DNA from 2 places in the Nitrospirillum guanabarense genome. Region 2 is predicted to be linked to the other one. Evidence: riboswitches for the same ligand, from Rfam matches in the RefSeq annotation. Region 2 holds a riboswitch; the other holds the start of a gene.
What was found. Region 2 has a riboswitch for thiamine pyrophosphate ahead of thiC (phosphomethylpyrimidine synthase ThiC). Riboswitches for the same ligand answer to the same signal wherever they lie in the genome.
Positions count from the first base shown of each region.

Region 1 (7,679 bases), on a different contig from region 2:
TGGCGCCGGAGGAGATGTGGAACCTCAGCCCCGCCTGGCTGAACATCCTGGAGAACACGGCGGCGGTGCAGTTCACCCACCGCTGGCTGGCCATCCTGACCGGCCTGGTGGTGTGGTCCTACGCCTTCCGTGCCCTGCGGGCTGATGTCCAGGGCCGGGTGCGGACGTTGGCCATCGCCGTGGCCGCGATGGTGCTGGTGCAGATCAGCCTGGGCATCAGCACGCTGCTGATGTTCGTGCCCGTGCACGTCGCCGCCACCCACCAGGCGGGTGCGCTGGTCCTGCTGGGCTTGTTCACCTGGACGGTGATGGAATACCGGCGGGCATAAGAGGGCCGGCGAACAAACAAAAAGGGCGCGAAGCCCATGCCTCGCGCCCTTCTGCGTTCCGGATGCCGGCCTGGTTTAGGCGGCTGCGGCCTTCTCGGCCAGCAGCTGGCGGCGGTACTCGATGGCGTCGGCGAAGACGCGCAGCATGGTGTCGATGAACTCCGGCACCACCTCTTCCGGACCGCGGGCGGTCAGCAGCTGGCGGTCGATGTTCATGTTCTGGCCTTCCTCGGCCACCCAGGTGGCGCCGGCGGCCTCGACGGTCTCGCGGATCGCCTCGTTGCCGGTCACGGTGCGGCCCTTCAGGCGCTGGGCCACGGCCAGCAGCTGGACGCCGTGGTTGATGGCGGCCACGCCCTTGCCGGCGTCCATGAAGCTGCCGATGATGCGTCGGGTGTGCGGGTTGGCGGCCAGCTTGGTCACGCTGCGCTCACCGCCCGGCAGGACCAGCAGGTCGAAGTCGGCGGCCAGCACCTCGCCAATCTGCTTGTCCGTGGGGAAATAGTGACCCCACGAGGTGCCGTGCCAGCCGTTCACCAGACCCTGCTCGGGCGAGATGATCTTGGGCGCGGCGCCGGCGCGTAGCAGGGCGCGCTGCGCTTCCGTCATTTCCACTTCTTCGAAGCCGTTGGCGATAAGGATGGCAACGGCTTTTCCAGCGAGCGGCTGATCGGTCAAATTACGTCTCCTATGTTGTTTCGGCGGCCCGACACCCGCCCGTCGCCGTTCCCCAGGGGACGGCGCCGTTGGCAAGGCGCGATGGATGCTGCCTCGTGAAAATGGCCGCCCAGGAACAGGCGGCCATGGCAAAGCGTCAGGCGCGGGCGGCTGTCGTGATGCATGCCGGGCCGATGGGATGACGCTCTATTCGCATGACACCGTAGTTGGCCTCTCCGGCGCCCCAGGTCAATCGCATTAAGACCAAATCGGGGTTGCGGTGCGGCATGGCTGGGTTGCGGGTGCGCCGCCGGCGGCTGGCACGGGTGCGGCCGCTCCATCCTAAACTTTAGGATTGGTTTTGAGAGGATGCGCCCCCGCCCCCATAGGCCCCGACCGGGGCCGCCGGAGATTTCCGGGGAACGGAGTGGACTGGAAAGCGAGGACAAGCCAAGGCCACGGATGTGGCCGCCCGGCGCCTGAGGGCGAACCAACCGAGGGCCGACTAACTAATGGCCGACAGCGCCTCTTCCAGCTCATTGAAATCGGGCATGTACTCCGTCGGCACCTTTTTTCGTGCCGCCTCGATGGAGACCTGGGGGGCGTATCCCGCCAGGTGGGATGTGATGGCCGCCCGGATGACGTGGTAGAACTGGTTCTCCTCCTCCGCCACGCCCTTCAGCCGCGAGGCGATGGGGGCGATGATGCAGTAGGACAGGAAAATACCCATGAAGGTGCCGACCAGGGCGCCACCGATCAGCTTGCCCAGCACCTCGGGCGGCTCGGTGATGGACGCCATGGTCTTGATGACGCCCAGCACCGCGGCGACGATGCCCAGTGCCGGCATGGCGTCGGCCATGGTCTGGAAGGCGTGGCTGGAGTGCAGGTCCTCGTGCTTGGCCTTCTCGATCTCCTGCTCCATCAGCGCCTCCAGCTCATGCGGATTGTCCACGCCGATGGAGAACATGCGCAGGTAGTCCGCGATGAACTTGACCGTGAACGGGTCCTTCATGATCGAGGGGTAGGCGTTGAAGATATTGCTTTCCAAGGGCTTTTCGATGTGCTGCTCGATGGCCAGCACGCCCTTGGTCTTCATCGTCTTCAGGATCTGATAGAGCAGCGACAGCAGCTCCATGTATTCCTTTTTATGGAACTTGGCGCCGGGGAAGATGCGTTTCACCGCGCCCAGCGCCTGCTTGATGGTGTGGGTGCTGTTCGCCACCATGAAGCCGCAGATGGCGGCGCCGCCGATGGTCATGAACTCCCCGGGCAGGGCCTCAAGGATGATGCCGATCTTGCCGCCGAAGATCATGAACGACCCGAACACGCAGATGAACACGCCGAGCAGGCCGATGGCGGCAAACATGAGCAGACCTTGGTAGCTGGACCCCTAAGGTTCGCAGAGTCCAGACAATCGGCCTACTTGTCAAATCCCTGATGGGGTAGGCCGACGGCGCATCGGCGCGCCCGGACGGGGGATGTCGAACGCCGCCCTGTCACCCAGCCATGACGGCAAGACCCTTGAATTCGGACGCCCCGTCCGCCATCGTTCCCGCCATCGACTGGGGTGCCGCCCGCCTGACCACCGGGCCCGCGGCTGAGATCAGACCCATGGAACCTGCTCCGGATCATGCCGGCGAAGGGAGATCGCGAGACCGTGACCTATCATCCGCCTTCGGGCCATTCATTTGCCAAGCCGTCCGTCGCCCCCCGGGTGGTCGTCATCGGTGCCGGCTGCATCGGCCTGTCAATCGCCTGGCGCCTGGCCGCCGCCGGCTGCGCGGTCGACATCTATGACCGGGGGACCGCCGGTCGGGGTGCCACCCATGCCGCCGCCGGCATGCTGGCGGCCGCCGTGGAGACGGAACCGGGGGAGCAGGCGCTGCTGCCCCTGACCCTGGACAGCCAGCGCCGCTGGCCCGCCTTCGCCGCCGAGCTGGAGGCTTACAGCGGCCTGCCCGTCGATCTGCGCACGGACGGCACGGTGCAGGTGGCCCTGACCCGCGACGATGTCGAGGTGCTGCGCAGCGGCTTCGAGTTCCAGCGGTCCTTGGGTCTCAATGTCGCCTGGCTGAATGGCGCGCAGGTGAAGGAGCGTGAGCCGTGGCTGAACCCCCGCGCCGCCGCTGGCGTGCTGGGCGCCGATGACGGCCAGGTGGACAACCGCAAGCTGGCCGTGGCGCTGAAGGCCGCGGCATTGAAGGCGGGCGCCCGCCTGCACGAGGGCGCGGCCGTGGAGGCGCTGTCGGTGACGGCGGGCCGCACCGATGGCGTGGTGGTGGATGGCGCGCTGAAGCCCGCCGACGTGGTGGCGCTGGCGGCCGGCGCCTGGTCGCGCCAGTTGCCAGGCCTGCCGGAAGGCGCGGTGCCGCCGGTGCGGCCGGTGAAGGGCCAGATGCTGGCCCTGCGCATGGACCCGGCCCAGCCGCTGTTGCGCCACGTGGTGTGGCCGCCCAAATGCTATCTGGTGCCCCGGTTGGATGGCCGCCTGATCGTGGGCGCCACGACCGAAGACAAGGGCTGGGACGACCATCTGACGGCTGGCGGCGTGCTGGCCCTGCTGGAGGCCGCGTGGCGGGCCCTGCCTGGGGTGGAGGAACTGCCCATCGAGGAGATGTGGGTGGGTCACCGCCCCGGCAGCCGCGACGACGCCCCCATCCTGGGGCCCGTACCCAATGTCGCCGGCCTGGTCATGGCCACCGGCCACCACCGCAACGGCATCCTGTTGACGCCCGGCACGGCAGACCTGGTCGCCGACCACATCCTGACCGGCCGGGTGGACCCGCTGCTGGCGCCCTTCGGCATCGGGCGATTTGGCCAGCGAACTGAGCTTGACGTGAGGCGTGCATGATCACCGTGAACGGCAAGGCCCGCGACCATGCGGACGGCCTGGACCTGCCGGCCCTGTTGGGTGAGGCGGGGCTGGGGCCGGATTCCCGCGGCATCGCCGTGGCCATCAACGGCACCGTGGTGCCGCGTGCCCGCTGGGCGGAGCGTGCCGTCGCCGATGGCGACGCCATCGAAATCGTGAAGGTGCTGCAAGGTGGCTGAAGACCTGTTCCACATCGCCGGCAAGGCGTTCACCTCCCGCCTGTTCTTGGGCACGGCGGGCTATCCCAACCAGCAGGTGTTCCTGGACAGCTTGGCGGCGTCGGGCGCTGAAGTGGTCACCGTCTCCATCCGCCGGGTGGATATGGAGGGCGGGGCCGAGGGCATCTTGGACCTCGTGCGCGACAGGGCCTGGCTGCTGCCCAACACCGCCGGCTGCGCCACGGTGAAGGACGCCGTGCTGACCGCCCAGCTGGCGCGCGAGGCGCTGGACACCAACTGGATCAAGCTGGAACTGATCGGCGACCGCGAGACGCTGTACCCGGATGTGGAGCAGTTGGTGACCGCCGCCGCCCAGTTGGTGGATGACGGTTTCACCGTCCTGCCCTATTGCACCGACGACCCCATCGTCTGCCGCCGGCTGGCCGACGTCGGCTGCGCCGCCGTCATGCCCCTGGGGGCGCCCATCGGTACAGGCCTGGGCATCCTAAATCCTTACAATATCGAAATGATCTGCGTGCGCAGCGCCGTGCCGGTCATCCTGGACGCCGGCGTGGGCACGGCCTCCGACGCCGCCCTGGCCATGGAACTGGGCTGCGACGCCGTGCTGCTGAACACCGCCGTGTCCAAGAGCACGGACCCGGTGCGCATGGCGGCCGCCATGGGCCACGCCGTCATCGCAGGTCGCCTTGCCCGCCTGGCCGGCCGCATCCCGAGGCGCACCCGCGCCGAAGCCTCCAGCCCTGAGCTGGGGCTGATCGGGGGGTAGATGTGGGATTGCCCGTCCCGCCCCTGTTGATCATCACCGACCGGCGCCAGGCGTTCCTGCCGCTGCCCCGGTTGCTGGATCGGGTGTTCGCCGCCGGCTGCCGTTGGGCCAGCGTGCGGGAAAAGGATTTGGCCCCCCAGGATCGGCTGGATCTGGTGCGCCGGCTGGTCCCCATCGCCCGCCATCACGGCGCCCTGCTGACGGTGCACGGCGACGTGGCGGCGGCGGCACTGTGCGACGGCGTGCATCTGGGGGCGGGCGGTGACGTGGCGGCGGCCCGCGCCCGCTTGGGAGCCCAAGCCCTGGTTGGCCTCTCCCGCCACCATCCCGGCGAGGGCCTGGGCGGTGCCGACTACGCCACCCTCAGCCCCATTTTCGAGACCGCGTCCAAGCCCGGCTACGGCCCCGCCCTGGGCCCCCGGGCGCTGTCCCGCCTGCCCGGCGCCCTGGCCCTGGGCGGCATCACCCCGGCCAATGCCGCCGAGGTTCGCGCGGCCGGTGCCGCCGGCCTGGCCGTCATGGGCACCGTCATGCGCGCAAGCGACCCCGGCGCCGTGGTACGGGACCTGCTGGCGGCGTGGGGCGATTAGCTGGTCACTATCGTGATGGATTGCAGCTTGGTGCCCCAGCCGGCACAGCCGGTTCCATTGGCGGCCTCAAGCATTACGGGCTTGCCTTGGGCCTGAGCCGACAGGGCGGCGCTCAGCAAGGACGGGCCGGAATATGTATCGCCCAAGTTGATTGCAAAAGTGTCCGTTGAGCAGAAGGCCGTCGAGTCTACGGCGACGAAGGCTGCTGAATTTATGCCGTTCGCGTAGACACGGACGCTGGTGATGTGGACCGCGCCACTCGTCGGTTCCGCTCCGGCGGGCTGGATCGCGCAGATCCCCATCGCCAGCACGGGGCCGGCCCATTTCAGTCCCTTCATGCTTTCCCCATTCCTGAAATCGCTTGCCGGCGTCCCCCGACGCCGCTGACCGCAAGTTATTCCATCAGTTGTAGAAGCTGAAGGCAAGACCACTTTATCTTAATGCGCCTCGCCCCAGCTGCGACCCGTGCCGGCCTCGGCCACCAGGGGCACGCTCAAGCTGGCCGCCCCTTCCATCACCTGACGCACCACGGGGATGGTGGCGTCCACCTCGGCCACCGGCACCTCGAACAGCAGCTCGTCGTGCACCTGCAGCAGCATGCGGCCGGTCAGGCCGGCGTTCGCCATGGCCGCGGGCACGCGGGCCATGGCGCGGCGGATGATGTCGGCGGCGGTGCCCTGGATGGGGGCGTTGATGGCCTGACGCTCGGCGAAGGCGCGGCGGGCGGCGTTGTTTTCCTTGATGCCCTGGATCCAGCACTGACGGCCGAACAGGGTGGTGACGTAGCCTTTCTCCTTGGCCTCGGCCTTGGTTTTCTCGAAATAGCCGGCCAGCTCGGGGAAGCGCTCGAAATACTGCTTGATGAAGGCCCCGGCCTCACCAGCGCCGATGCCCAGCTGGCGGCCCAGGCCGAAGCCGGAGATGCCGTAGATGATGCCGAAGTTGATGGCTTTGGCCTTGCGCCGGATCTCACTGGTCATCTGGTCCAGGGGCACGCCGAACACCTGGGACGCCGTCATGGCGTGAATGTCGATGCCCTCGGTGAAGGCCTGCTTCAGGGCCGGCACGCCGGCGATTTCCGCCACCAGGCGCAGCTCGATCTGGCTGTAGTCCACGGACAGCAGCACATGACCCTCCGGCGCCACGAAGGCCCGGCGGATCTTGCGCCCTTCTTCCGTGCGGATGGGGATGTTCTGCAGGTTGGGGTCGGTGGAGCTGAGGCGCCCGGTGGCGGTGGCGGCCAGGGCGAAGCAGGTGTGGACGCGGCCCGTGCCGGCGTTGATCTCCTCCTGCAGGGCGTCGGTGTAGGTGGATTTCAGCTTGGCCAGCTGGCGGTGGTCCAGCACCTTCTGCGCCACCTCCACGCCCTGTTCGGCCAGGGGTTCGAGCACGCTGCTGTCGGTGGAATAGGCGCCGGTCTTGCCCTTCTTGCCGCCGGGCAGACCCATCTCGTCGAACAGCACCTCGCCCAGCTGTTTGGGGCTGGCGACGTTGAAGGGGTGGCCCACCAGGGTATGGATTTCCTGTTCCAGCGCCGCCAGGCGGCCAGCGAAGTCGCGCGACAGCTCGGCCAGCATGGCCCGGTCCACCAGGATGCCGGCCTCCTCCATGGTCGCCACCACGGGCGTCAGGGGGCGGTCCAGCGTCTCGTACACCGTCACCAGGTGGCGGCGCAGCACGTCGGCCTTCAGCACCTGGTGCAGGCGCAGGGTGATGTCCGCGTCCTCCGCCGCGTAGGCGCAGGCGCGGTCCAGGGGCACGCGGTCGAAGGTGATGCGGTTCTTGCCGGTACCCGTCACCTCGTCGAAGGTGATGCAGGTGTGGCCCAGGTGGCGCTGCGCCAGCTCATCCATGCCGTGGCCGTGGGCGCCGGCGCCCAGGGCGTAGGACAGCAGCATGGTGTCGTCCACGGGGGCGACGGCGGCCGGGCCGGGGGCGAAGCCGTGGCGGGCCAGCACCCGGATGTCGAACTTCAGGTTATGGCCCACCTTCAGCACCGACGGGTCGGCCAGCAGCGGCGCCAGCAGGGCGCGGGCCTCGTCCAGGGGGATCTGCGGCGGCGGGGGCGGGGCCTCGCCGAAATCGAAGCCGCCGGCCTGCTCCTTAGGAGCGTCGGGGTTAATGTGCGTAAGGGGCACGTAGCAGGCGCGGCCCGGCGTGTGGGATAGGGAGAAGCCGACGAGCTTGGCCCGGTCGGGGTACAGGCCGTCGGTCTCGGTATCGATGGCCACCGTGCCGGCCAGCGTCGCCTCATCGATCCAGCGCTTCAGCACGGCGGCGTCCTGC
Region 1 is NZ_JAYEER010000004.1:31,853-39,531, reverse strand. Features, by position in the region: gene UAA55_RS18260 (COX15/CtaA family protein) at 1-329, shown strand, start outside; gene UAA55_RS18255 (DJ-1/PfpI family protein) at 405-1,007, opposite strand; gene motA (flagellar motor stator protein MotA) at 1,492-2,352, opposite strand; TPP riboswitch at 2,540-2,649, shown strand; gene thiO (glycine oxidase ThiO) at 2,644-3,837, shown strand; gene thiS (sulfur carrier protein ThiS) at 3,834-4,037, shown strand; gene thiG (thiazole synthase) at 4,030-4,803, shown strand; gene UAA55_RS18230 (thiamine phosphate synthase) at 4,806-5,393, shown strand; gene UAA55_RS18225 (hypothetical protein) at 5,390-5,731, opposite strand; gene polA (DNA polymerase I) at 5,831-7,679, opposite strand, start outside.
Region 1: it holds a riboswitch for thiamine pyrophosphate, as region 2 does, so the genes downstream of both, thiO (glycine oxidase ThiO) here and thiC (phosphomethylpyrimidine synthase ThiC) in region 2, are expected to answer to the same signal.

Region 2 (7,679 bases):
GGCGCGCAAGTGGCGGCGGGCAAGCCCCTGGCCCTGCGCGGCCTGGCCCTCGGCGGCGACCAGGGCGTGGCGGCGGTGGAGGTGTCCGCCGATGGCGGCGCCACCTGGCGCCGGGCGCAGCTGGGCCGGGACGAGGGGCGCTACAGCTTCCGCCAATGGCACCTCACCACGACCGGCCCAGCCGCAGGCCCAGTGCGGTTGATGGCCCGCTGCACCAACACCGCCGGGGAGACCCAGCCCCTGGAGGCCAACTGGAACCCCAACGGCTTCATGCGCAACGTGGTCGAGACGACCACGCTGACGGCCACCTGACGGAGGAGGTCGCACGATGAATCGCACCTGGATTCTGGCCATCGCCGCCGCCGGCCTTGCCACGCCCGCCTTCGCCGCATCCGACGCCACCACGGTCACGGGGCCCGGCGGCGTCACTCTGCCGTCCGTGACGGTGGATCTGCCCCAATCGGATCGGGAGTTCCCCGGCACCGACGCGGCGGCCATCAACAACAACTGTCTGACCTGCCATTCCGCCGGCATGGTGTTGAGGCAGCCCCCCTTCCCCCGGGAGAAGTGGGCGGAGATCGTGAACAAGATGATCCAGACCTACAAGGCGCCCATCGACGCCGGCGACGTCCCTGCCATCGTCGACTATCTGGCGAAGCGGTAGGACGCCGGGGGCCACGATCCTGTGGCAATCGCGGGCGTGATGCCTGATCTTGTCGGCCCCGCCGCCGACCCAGGTTGCCCAGTCCCGTGATCAGACGCCCCGTGATCAGATTCCCCGTGATTCGACACCGTGTTCTGCCCGCCATCGCCACCGCCCTCCTGCTGGCATCCCCGGGCCTGGCGGCCGCCCCCTGCGCCACGGCGGGCAAGCGCACGGAACGGATGATCTGCGCCAGCCCGGCGCTGCGGGCCGAGGATGCGGAGATCGCGCGCCTGTACCGGCTGGCGAAGGCCAAGGCGGGCGCGCACGCGGCGGCCGTGATCGCCGAGCAGGCGCGCTGGCTGGCGACACGCGACCGGCTGTGTGGCGACCTGGCGCCGGCGGATGATGAACGGGCGCGCACCTGCCTGGCCCGCGCGCTGCCCCTGCGCCGCGCCGCGCTGGCGGCGCAGGCGGCCAAGCCGGATCAGCCCTTCTGCGAGCGCGCCGCCGCCACCCTGGCCGCCGCGCGCGGGCTGGACGGCGGCCCGCCCGTGGGCGACCTGGATGAGCAGTTGATCGGTGCCGGCCTGCTGACCCCGGCACCGGAGCAGGAACTGACCCCGGCATGGCGCGACCGGCTGCCGCCGGAGGCGACGCAGGACGCCGGCGACCAGATGGCCGTGGTGCCCTTCGGCCGCGCCCATGTGGCGGTGACGGCGCTGGACGACGCCGCGTCGTGCACCAGCTTCAGCGTCCATTGGCTGGACACGGCCGGCAACGGCGGCCCCGCCCTGCCGCCGCCCGAGACCCGCCCGGCGGACAAGCCGGCCTATTGCTGGTCGGAAAGCGCCGGCTTCGGCCTGGACGCCACCGGCGCCCCGGTCTTCTTCGCCCAGGATTCCGGCCCCAGCCGCCCCATGGCCCGTCCCACCCGCACCGACATCCGCATCCACCCCGTGCATCGCGACCGTTGGGGGGCGGCCTGTCGCATCGAGGCGACCTACCAGACCGAATTCCGCCTGGGCGATGGCCGCTGCGCCGCCGACGCCGCGACCTGCAAGGCCCTGGCCGAGGCCACCCCGCGCTGGGCCACCGCCCTGGCCGCCAGCCCCTGGTCCATCGGCGCCGACCACCCGCCGGGCCGCCCCGACTATCCCGCCCTGGACAACCTCGTGCCCTACACCGGCCCCTTCGTCCCCGCCTTCCTGACCATCCCCAGCGTCAAGGGCTGGACCTACACCGGCCTGCCCAATTTCGAGGAGGAGGCACCCCTGCTGCACTGGCAGAGCCCCGGCGGGCCGCTGATCCTGCGCCTGTCCCCCGGCATGCTGAACTGGCGCCCCGGCCCCATGATCCTGGGCGCCTGGCGGCGGGAGGGCGACACCCTGACCCCGGTGGCGGCCTACACCATCAACCAGGTGCGGGTGGGCGTGCCGGCGGTGACGATGGCGGCCCGGCCCTGAGGCCCGCCGTCAGCACCTATGGCGTTCCTGGCAAAGATGTTTAATTCTGTCGGCAACCTCCACCACCGGTTGCCTACCGCCGTGAACCGCCTTCCCGCCCTGATCACCGCCGCGCTGTTTCTTTCCGGCACCGCCCTGGCCGCCGGCCCCAGCTTTGACTGCGCAGCCGCCAAGACGCCGACCGAGCGGGCGATTTGCGCTGATCCGAAGCTGGCGGACCAGGATAGGGAGGTCGCGCGGCTTTACAGGCAAGTGTTGACCCAGGCCGGCACGGACGTGGCGGCACTGGTCGGCGAACAGCGTCGATGGCTGGCCACACGGGACCGCCTGTGCCAAGGGCCCGCCAAGCCGACGTCGCCCCTGACGGTCGGGTGGCCGACAGAGGCGGAATGCCTGTCCCAAACGATGATCCTACGCCAGGCGGCGCTGACGGCCCTGAGTAAAGGGGAAGGTGACCCGTCGTTTTGCCCTCGCGCATCGATGACGCTGACCCAGGCCCGCACCGCTGACGACTCCCCGCTGCAAATTCCCCTGGATCGGCAGATGATCGCCGCCGGGCTCGTGGTTCCGGCGCCTGAGGAAAAGCTCAGCCCCGCTTGGCGCCATCGGCTGCCGGCAGCGGCGATCCGGCGCCGGGGCGACGCCATAGCCATCATTCCCTTCGGGTCATCGCATGTGGCAGTGACAGCAACGGGGGGCACGGCCGATTGCGTCCGCGTCACCGCCTTTCCCTTGGACGCCAACGGGAAAGCTGGCCCCGCCCTGCCGCGGCCGGAAAACCGCGCCCAGCCGTATTGCTGGACGGAAACCGTCGGCTTCGGCACGGACGGCAGCGGACGGCCCCTGTTCTTCACCCAAAACGCGGACAGCGTCCGGTCAGAGGCTGGCCCTGAACGCTCAACCCTGTTCATCCGACTGGCCGGAAAAAGCCGCTGGGGCGATTCCTGCAACATCGAGGTGACCTATCAGGCCGCCTTCCGCCTGGGCGAGGGCACCTGCACTGCCAGCGCGCCCGTCTGCCAAGCCCTGCGGGAAGCGGCGCCCGGGTGGGCGGCCACGGTGGGCGCCAGCCCGTGGGCGAAGGCGGGCCCCTTTCATCCGGCTGGCGGGCCCGCTTATCCCGCCCTGTCCAATCTGACACCCCAGGAGACGGATGGCGCAGGGCCGGAAGGGACCTACGATGTGCCAGACTTTCCCGGCTGGCATTATCGGGGTTTCTCGGCGTTCGAGATGTCGTCGCCATTGATGACCTGGCAAAGTCTGGACGGGCCGCTGACCGTACGTGTCGCGCCGGGCACCTTGGGCTGGCGGGTGGGCGCCATGATCTTGGGCGTCTGGCGGCAGCAAGGCGACTCACTGATACCCGTGGCCGGCTACGTCATCGACCGGGTGCGCATCGGCCAGCCCAGCATCAAGACCGTCTCCGCCGTCCAAATCGACTGATGCGAACCGGTCGGCGGAACTGAACGTCCCCCAACCATTCCCCCACCGCCCCATTTCCCCACCCATTGACACCCGTGCCCCGGGGCGCGCACAGTGCGGCCTTCGTTCCAGGGGTGCGCCGGAGGGCGCTGAGATCCGCGGAGAGACGCGGGGACCCTTTGAACCTGATCCGGATCGTACCGGCGTAGGGATGGGAACAGGGGCCTTCGCGTATCTACCCGCCAATGGGATCACACGCGCATCCGCCCTGTAGGCCGTAACCGCAGCGGCCGTTTTCCTTCCTCCCCATCGTCGTTGCCCCGGGTTGGCGACATGTGACGTGCCGGACGCATCAGCGGCCAGAGAGCCAAGGGCGCCGGACTACGGAGGAGCACGACCCTATGCCCGATACCCTGACCCCGGCCGCGATTCCGGGAAGCGACGGCTTCGCCGTTACCACCGGGCCCCTGCCCGCCTCCCGCAAGGTCCACATCCCGGGCACCCTGCACCCCGACCTGCGCGTGGCCATGCGCGAGATCGACCTGAGCCCCAGCGCCAATGAGCCGCCGGTGCGCGTCTATGACCCGTCCGGCCCCTACACCGACCCGGCGGTGACCACCGACATCCGCCTGGGCCTGGCCGAGCTGCGCCGCCCCTGGGTCGAAGGCCGGGGCGATGTGGAGCGCTATGACGGCCGCGCCATCAAGGCGGTGGACAACGGGTTGAGGGAGGGCGAGAGCAGCCCCGTGCCGGTGTTCGACCGCGCCGGCCGCCTGCCCCTGCGCGCCAAGGACGGCAAGGCTGTCACCCAACTGGCCTACGCCCGCGCCGGCATCGTGACGCCGGAGATGGAATACGTCGCCATCCGCGAGAACCTGGGGCGCCAAGCGCTGAAGGAACAGCTGGAGCGCGACGGCGAGAGCTTCGGGGCATCCATCCCGGACTTCGTGACGCCGGAGTTCGTGCGGGATGAGATCGCGCGCGGCCGCGCCATCATCCCCAACAACATCAACCACCCGGAATCGGAGCCGATGGCCATCGGCCGCAACTTCCTGGTCAAGATCAACGCCAACATCGGCAATTCCGCCGTCACCTCCTCCGTCGCGGAAGAGGTGGACAAGCTGGTGTGGTCCATCCGCTGGGGTGCGGACACGGTCATGGACCTGTCCACCGGCCGCAACATCCACACCATCCGCGAATGGATCATCCGCAACAGCCCCGTGCCCATCGGCACCGTGCCCATCTACCAGGCGCTGGAGAAGGTGAACGGCAAGGCCGAGGACCTGACGTGGGAGGTGTTCCGCGACACCCTGATCGAGCAGTGCGAGCAGGGCGTGGACTATTTCACCATCCACGCCGGCGTGCGCCTGGCCCACATCCCCCTGACGGCCAAGCGCGTCACCGGCATCGTCTCGCGCGGCGGGTCCATCATGGCCAAGTGGTGCCTGGCGCATCACAAGGAGAATTTCCTCTACACCCGCTTTGAGGAAATCTGCCAGATCATGAAGGCCTATGACGTGGCCTTCTCGCTGGGTGACGGCCTGCGCCCCGGCAGCATCGCCGACGCCAACGACGCCGCCCAGTTCGCCGAGCTGAAGACCCTGGGCGAGCTGACGCAGATCGCCTGGAAGCACGACGTGCAGGTGATGATCGAGGGCCCGGGCCATGTGCCCATGCACAAGATCAAGGAGAACATGGACCTGCAGCTGAAGTGGTGCGGCGAGGCGCCGTTCTACACGCTGGGGCCGCTCACCACCGACATCGCGCCGGGCTATGACCACATCACCAGCGCCATCGGCGCCGCCCAGATCGGCTGGTTCGGCACCGCCATGCTCTGCTACGTCACGCCCAAGGAGCATCTGGGCCTGCCCGACCGCGACGACGTGAAGGTGGGTGTCGTCACCTACAAGATCGCGGCGCACGCGGCCGACCTGGCCAAGGGCCACCCCGCCGCACGGCTGCGCGACGACGCCCTCAGCCGCGCCCGGTTCGAGTTTCGCTGGCGCGACCAGTTCAACCTGTCGCTGGACCCGGAAACGGCGGAGAAGTTCCACGACCAGACCCTGCCCGCCGACGGCGCCAAGCTGGCGCACTTCTGCAGCATGTGCGGGCCGAAGTTCTGTTCCATGAAGATCAGCCAGGAGGTGCGCGACCTGGCCGGCGTGGAGGGAAGCTTCGTCGAAGCCGAGAAGGGCATGGCCGAGATGTCGGAGGCCTTCCTGGCGCAGGGTGCTGAAATTTATCACACGCCCTGAAGTGACTACGGTCCCCGCCGGTCCGAGCCGGCGGGGATGATCTCTATCGAACCATGGCCGCTCAGTTCTTGGAGATAGCCAAATAATTCACCAGTTCGGTGTTGGACTGGTTTGCGGCGCAGGTACCGGTCCCGCTGACGTACATCGGATAGCCTGCGGAAAAGGCGGTGATCGCACTGGAGGCTATCGCCTGGCCGGAGGGCGTCGAGACATCGACGGCCCAATGGTTGGCGAAGGTGGCGCAGGCTGGTGCTCCGGCTGGGGTCCCACTGAAAACAAACGTGAAAAGCCCGTTGCTGAGCGGTATGATTTGCGTGATGTACCCCTGGGCGAGCCCGCCCGCCACGGCGGCATTCAAGGGCACGAGCGCTACGAGGAAACATAGAAGCGCTACACGTGTCGATTTCATTCCCATCTCCCAATAGTAGCGCCAGCAGTCTCTGATAGCGTCGGCTCAATCTCAAGCAGGAGAGTGGGAGGGCGTCCCCCAACTGGACGGCACGGTAGCGGCCCTGTTTCTTCGCCAACGTCAAGCCGGCGTAGACCTTTATCGCACCGTCCCGATGCCGGCCAGGATGAGGTCGATGCCGGCCAGGAACTGGTCACGGTCATCGTGCGCCGCCAGCTGCGGCGCCACCTGACGCAGGAAGGGATATTCGGCCGGATCCAGCCGCGCCCATCCCCCCGCGATGTCCGCCAGCGCGGCCGAGCGATCCGTTCCCGGCGCCTGCAGACGGGCGTTGGCCGCGTTCTGTCCGGCGGCGCCGAAAATGTAGGTCACCAGCGCCGACCAGGCGTTGAACCAGGCCCCCTCTGGCACGCCCAGTTCCCACAGCCGGCCGCCGATGGCCTCGAAAACACGCAGCATCGCCGGCTGCCACGGCGCGCGGGAGAACTGGGCGCCGACCCAGGGGTGCGCGTCGATGGCGCCGAACATGCCCAGGGCGATGGTCCGGATCGCCGCGCGCGGTTCCACCCCGCCGGCCCCCATCCCGGATATGGCCCCGGACATGGCCCGCGTGACGACATGGTCGGTGGCCGCCGCCAGCAGTTCCCCCTTGTCGGCGACATGCCAGTAGATCGCCCCGCTGCCCGTCGCCAGGCGAGCGGCCAGCGCGCGGAAGGTCAGCGCATCCTCGCCACCCGCGTCGAGGATGGTGATCGCGGCCGCCACGATCCTTTCTTTGGAAAGCGCGTCCGCGCGCCGGTCGGTCCGTTTCGTCATGGGATCATCTTGACATTCATGGAACGTCGTTCCAATTAATATCTATGGAACGCCGTTCCAACATCCAAAGGAAGCAAGATGACGACACCCGTCACCATCATCGGCGCGGGCCTGGGCGGCCTGGTCCTCGCCCGCGTGCTGCACCTCCACGGCATCCCCACGACGATTTATGAGGCGGAGGCCTCGGCCGGCGCCCGCGCGCAGGGCGGCATGCTGGACATCCATGAGCGGGACGGGCAGGTGGCGCTGAAGGCCGCCGGCCTGGTCGACCAGTTCCGCGCTCTGATCCATCCCGGTGGGGAGGCGTCGCGGGTGCTGGACCCCCAGGGCGCCGTGCTGCTGGACCAGCCGGACGACGGCAGGGGCGGCCGGCCCGAGGTGCTGCGGGGGGAGCTGCGGCGCCTGCTGCTGGACAGCCTGCCGGCGGGAACCGTCCAGTGGGGCCGGAAGCTAGCGCACGTGGCGGCGCTGGGCGACGGGCGGCATGAACTGACCTTCACGGACGGGGCCAGCGTGACCACCGGCCTGCTGGTGGGGGCCGATGGCGCCTGGTCCAAGGTGCGGCCGCTGCTGTCGGACGCCACGCCCGCCTATGCCGGCGCCACCTTCATCGATACCTACCTGTTCGACGCCGACGCGCGATATCCGGCGACGGCCCAGGCGGCGGT
Region 2 is NZ_JAYEER010000003.1:272,740-280,418, forward strand. Features, by position in the region: gene UAA55_RS10585 (molybdopterin-dependent oxidoreductase) at 1-312, shown strand, start outside; gene UAA55_RS10590 (hypothetical protein) at 329-664, shown strand; gene UAA55_RS10595 (lysozyme inhibitor LprI family protein) at 781-2,109, shown strand; gene UAA55_RS10600 (lysozyme inhibitor LprI family protein) at 2,191-3,552, shown strand; TPP riboswitch at 3,652-3,762, shown strand; gene thiC (phosphomethylpyrimidine synthase ThiC) at 3,933-5,786, shown strand; gene UAA55_RS10610 (hypothetical protein) at 5,848-6,195, opposite strand; gene UAA55_RS10615 (TetR/AcrR family transcriptional regulator) at 6,334-7,011, opposite strand; gene UAA55_RS10620 (FAD-dependent oxidoreductase) at 7,090-7,679, shown strand, end outside.